Regions from separate parts of the Amycolatopsis heterodermiae genome, predicted to be linked through region 1. Evidence: riboswitches for the same ligand, from Rfam matches in the RefSeq annotation. Region 1 holds a riboswitch; the other holds the start of a gene.
The links. A riboswitch is a leader RNA that binds a small molecule or an ion and turns the genes downstream of it on or off. The one in region 1 is predicted to bind S-adenosylhomocysteine.

Region 1 (2,471 bases):
AGCTCGATCTGGGCGATCGCCTGGTTGGTGAACGAGTTCGACATCACGAACGAGGGGTGCCCGGTCGCGTTGCCGAGGTTCATCAGGCGGCCCTCGGAGAGCACGATGATCGCGTGGCCGTCGGCGAACGTCCACTCGTGCACCTGCGGCTTGATCTCGTGCTTGACGACGCCGGGCAGCTTCGCCAGGCCCGCCATGTCGATCTCGTTGTCGAAGTGCCCGACGTTGGCGACGATCGCGTTGTGCTTCATCCGCGTCATCTGGGCGGCGGAGATGATGCCGAAGTTGCCGGTGGTCGTGATGAAGATGTCCGCGGTCTCGACGACGTCGTCCAGCTCGACCACGTCGAGCCCGTCCATCGCGGCCTGCAGCGCGCAGATCGGGTCGATCTCGGTGACGGAGACGCGGGCGCCCTGGCCGCGCAGCGCCTCGACCGCGCCCTTGCCGACGTCGCCGTAGCCGCAGACGAGGACGCGCTTGCCGCCGATCATCACGTCGGTGGCGCGGTTGATCCCGTCGACCAGCGAGTGCCGGATGCCGTACTTGTTGTCGAACTTGGACTTCGTCACCGAGTCGTTGACGTTCATCGCGGGGAAGAGCAGCTCGCCGTCCTTGGCGAGCTTGTAGAGCCGCTTGACGCCGTTGGTGGTCTCCTCGGTGACGCCGCGGATCTCCTTGGCCATCCGGGTGAACCGGTCGCCGTCCCTGGCCACGCTGGCGCGCAGCGTCTCCAGGACGATCCGGTACTCGTCGGCGTCCTCTTCGGACGGTTGCGGGACGGCGCCCGCCGCCTCGAACTCGACTCCCTTGTGGACGAGCAGGGTGGCGTCACCGCCGTCGTCGAGGATCATGTTCGGCGCCTGGCCGCCGGCGAAGGCGAAGAGCTGGTCGGTGCACCACCAGTACTCCTCGAGCGTCTCGCCCTTCCACGCGAACACCGGCGTGCCGGTCGGCGCGTCGACCGTGCCCTCCGGGCCGACGACGACGGCCGCGGCGGCCTCGTCCTGGGTGGAGAAGATGTTGCAGGACACCCAGCGCACCTCGGCGCCGAGCGCGACCAGGGTCTCGATCAGCACGGCGGTCTGCACGGTCATGTGCAGGGAGCCGGCGACGCGGGCGCCCTTCAGCGGCTGCGCGGCGGCGTACTGGCGGCGGATCGCCATCAGGCCGGGCATCTCGTGCTCGGCCAGCCGCAGCTGGGTCCGGCCGGCCTCGGCGAGGGTGAGGTCGGCGACGGCGAAGTCGAGTCCGTTGCGGCTCTGCAGTTTCTCGCTCATTCTTTCGTTCACTCCGGAATTCGTTGTTCGGACGGAAAAGGGCAGCACGAATAACGGCACGGCGAGTGCCGGAAGAGGTGGGGTGCCGGGGCTAGGTGCGGCCGCGCGGGGCCGGGTTTGCTTGCCGGGTATACAAAAAAGAGCACCTCCCGTGGTGGGAGGCGCCCTTGGGTCCGTGATCCCCGGCCCGAGCGTGGCGGAAGGGATTCCGTCGCAGCGCCTCTCGGACCGGAAACGCGCCGAAGGCCGGCGCACGCGGTTTCCGTCGTCCAGGATGGCAAAGCCGCCGGGAACCTGTCAAGCGAGGACGCAGGCCAGGAGAAGGTCGTCGACGTACTCGCCGCCGAGCAGGAATTCGTCCTGGAGCACGCCTTCCACGGCGAAGCCACAGCTCGCGTAGAGCCGGCGGGCGCCGGCGTTGTGACCGAGCACGCGCAGGGTCAGCTTGCGCGCCCCGCGGCGGCGGGCCTCGGCGATGGCCGCGTCGACCAGGTGCCGCCCGATCCCGAGCCGGCGCCGGTCCGGGTCGACCGCGAGCCCGCCGACGACCAGCACGTGCCGGTGGGCGGGGATGCCGAACCCCTCGTCCAGCCGGACGTAGCCGGCCACCACGCCGTCGTGCTCGGCGACGAGGACGTCCTCCGGCTGCGTGCCCTCGCCGAAGAACGGCGTGCCGGGCGCCGGAGCCGGGGCCGGGGACGTGTCCGGGCCCCAGGTGCGCTCGTCGAGCCGCGCCAGCGCGCCGTCGTCGGCGATGGTGGCGGTGCGGGTTTCGATCACCCGCCCAGCGCCGTCCACGCCTCTTCGACGACGGCGGCGAACCGCGCCGGGTCGTGCGCGTCCTCGGTGGTGGTGTTGCGCAGCTGGACGGTCAGCCCGCCGCCGGTGCGCTGGCAGCTCATGACGAAGGAGTTCTCGGGGTCGACGGTCTGTCCCGCCGGGGTGATCTCGTTGTGGATCAGGCACTGGACGGGCCCGATCCGCTTCAGCTCGGTCGAGGGCAGCGCCTGTCCGAGGGCGGCGGTGTCCTCGTACTGCGCGAGCAGCTCGGGCGAGTCCGCGCGGACCGCGGCCACCTGGAACCCGCTCGAGAGGCCCGGATCGCTGTAGGACCGGAACACGGCGGCCGCGCCACCGTAGGCCGCCGAGATCCGCGAGGCGTTCTCGGTCTCGGCCTTGTCGGCGCGCTCGATC
Region 2 (2,471 bases), on a different contig from region 1:
GCTGTGGTCAGGCCGAGTTTTCCCGCCAGCCGCCCGATCCACGCCGACACCTCGTCGGGGGAGCGGTCCGGTAGTCCGAAGATCACCTCGGTGACGCCGAGCGCGTCCAGGTGGGCCAGCCGCTCCGGGTCCGGGCGCTCGCCCAAGGCGCAGATCGCCGGGGCCCCGGAACGGCCCTCCTCGCGCCAGATCTCCTTCAGCAGTGCGACATGGCCGTCCAGGTCGGTGTCCGCCGGTGTCGTGATCCAGCCGTCCGCGTGGCGGGCGATCCAGCGGAACGTCTTCTCCGTGGGGCCCGCGCCGAGCAGGACCGGGATGTGGGCCTGGACCGGTTTCGGCCACGCCCAGCTGGGGCCGAACGACACGAACTCCCCGTCGTAGGAAGCTTCTTCCTCCGTCCACAGTGCACTCATCGCCTCGAGGTACTCGCGCAGGGCGGTGCGGCGGCGGTTGCCGGGTACGCCGTGGTCGGTCAGCTCGTCGACGTTCCAGCCGAACCCGGTGCCGAGCGTGACGCGCCCGCCCGACAGGTGGTCGAGGCTGGCGATCGTCTTGGCGAGCGTGATCGGGTCGCTTTCGACGGGCAGGGCCACCGCCGTCGAAAGCCGGATCCGCTCGGTGACCGCGGCGGCCGTCGCCAGCGCCACCCACGGGTCGAGCGTGCGGCTGTACCGGTCGTCGGGCAGGGACGCGTCCCCGGTGCGCGGGTGCGGCGACTCGCGTTTCACCGGGATGTGCGTGTGCTCGGGTACGTAGAAGGTGGCGAACCCCGCGGCTTCCGCGGCCTGCGCCGCGGCCGCCGGAGTGATGCCTCGGTCGCTGGTGAACAGCACGATTCCGTAGTCCACGCGACGGACTGTATTAGAACGTGTTTCAGTTTTCAAGCGGCTGCCGCGGGGCCGGTGCCGGCGGGCGGGATCGCTTTCGGTATACCTGTGTGCACAGTGCGTGACCATGCGGGTCGAGCGTCGATCGAGGGCCGGTGGACGCCGCCGCGGTGCGCAGGCTGGGAGCAGCGTGCCGCCGTTCGCCGGGTCACAGTGGGTGAGCCCGGGAATGCCGGTCGGAACGGGGTGGTGGCAGCGTGGAGCCGACGATCCATTGTGGACGATCAGTGGGGGTGTCCCAGCCAGTGGACGGTCCCTCGGGGCGGGATGGTGTGCCGGGCCGGGGTTCCAGTACCCTGGATCCCAGGCCGAGAGGCGCTGCAACGGGCCAGGGGGTCCGCCACGCTCGGCCGGTTGTGACCACCCAAGGGCGCCTCCCGACCGAGGGAGGCTGCCGGTGAACCCGATCACCCCGCAAGAATCCGAGGCCACCGCGCGCCTGCGCGAGCTGCTCAGCCAGCGGGTCGCGGTCCTCGACGGTGCCTGGGGCACGATGCTGCAGGGTGCCGGGCTGACCCCGGCCGACTACGTCGGCGACCGCTTCGGCGACCACACCCACGACGTCACCGGCGACCCCGACCTGCTCAACCTCACCCGCCCCGACGTCATCCTCGACGTGCACCGCCAGTACCTCGCGGCCGGCGCCGACATCACCACGACGAACACCTTCACCGCGACCAGCATCGGCCAGGCCGACTACGGCCTGCAGGGCCTGGTCCACGAGATGAACGTCCGCGGCGCGCAGCTGGCCCGCCAGGCCGCCGACGAGTTCGGCGGCAAGTTCGTCGCCGGGTCGATCGGCCCGCTCAACGTCACCCTCAGCCTGTCGCCGAAGGTCGACGACCCGGCCTACCGCGCCGTCACGTTCGAGCAGGTCAAGGCCGCCTACGCGGAGCAGATCGCCGGTCTCGTCGAGGGCGGCGTCGACCTGCTGATGATCGAGACGATCTTCGACACGCTCAACTGCAAGGCCGCGATCGCCGCCGCGCGCGACGTCGCGCCGGAGCTGCCGCTGTGGATCTCGGTCACCATCGTCGACCTGAGCGGGCGGACGCTCTCGGGCCAGACCGTCGAGGCGTTCTGGAGCTCGATCGAGCACGCGAAGCCGCTGGTCGTGGGCGTCAACTGTTCGCTGGGCGCCGAAGAGATGCGCCCGCACGTCGAGGAGCTGTCGCGGATCGCCGGCACCTACGTCGCCTGTCACCCGAACGCCGGGCTCCCGAACGCGTTCGGCGGGTACGACCAGACGCCGGAGGAGACCGCCGGGCTGATCGGCGGCTTCGCCCGTGACGGCCTGGTCAACCTGGTCGGCGGCTGCTGCGGCACCAGCCCGGCCCACATCAAGCAGATCGCGGCCGCCGCGAAGGGCGTCACCCCGCGGGAGGTCCCCGAGCCGACCTCACGCACCCGGTTCAGCGGCCTCGAGCCGTTCGGCATCGGCGCCGACACCGGGTTCGTGATGATCGGCGAGCGCACCAACGTCACCGGCTCCAAGCGGTTCCGGCGGCTCATCGAGTCCGGTGACCACCAGGCCGCCGTCGACGTCGCGCTCGAGCAGGTCCGCGGCGGGGCGAACCTGCTGGA

Region 2: another riboswitch for S-adenosylhomocysteine. It lies ahead of metH (methionine synthase); the one in region 1 lies ahead of ahcY (adenosylhomocysteinase).

What each region holds. Positions count from the first base shown of each region.
Region 1 covers NZ_JAYFSI010000011.1:195,020-197,490, reverse strand. The annotation lists gene ahcY (adenosylhomocysteinase) at 1-1,277, opposite strand, end outside; S-adenosyl-L-homocysteine riboswitch at 1,430-1,508, opposite strand; gene VA596_RS36715 (GNAT family N-acetyltransferase) at 1,575-2,057, opposite strand; gene VA596_RS36710 (hypothetical protein) at 2,054-2,471, opposite strand, start outside.
Region 2 covers NZ_JAYFSI010000003.1:660,993-663,463, reverse strand. The annotation lists gene VA596_RS18800 (LLM class F420-dependent oxidoreductase) at 1-848, opposite strand, end outside; S-adenosyl-L-homocysteine riboswitch at 1,192-1,270, shown strand; gene metH (methionine synthase) at 1,285-2,471, shown strand, end outside.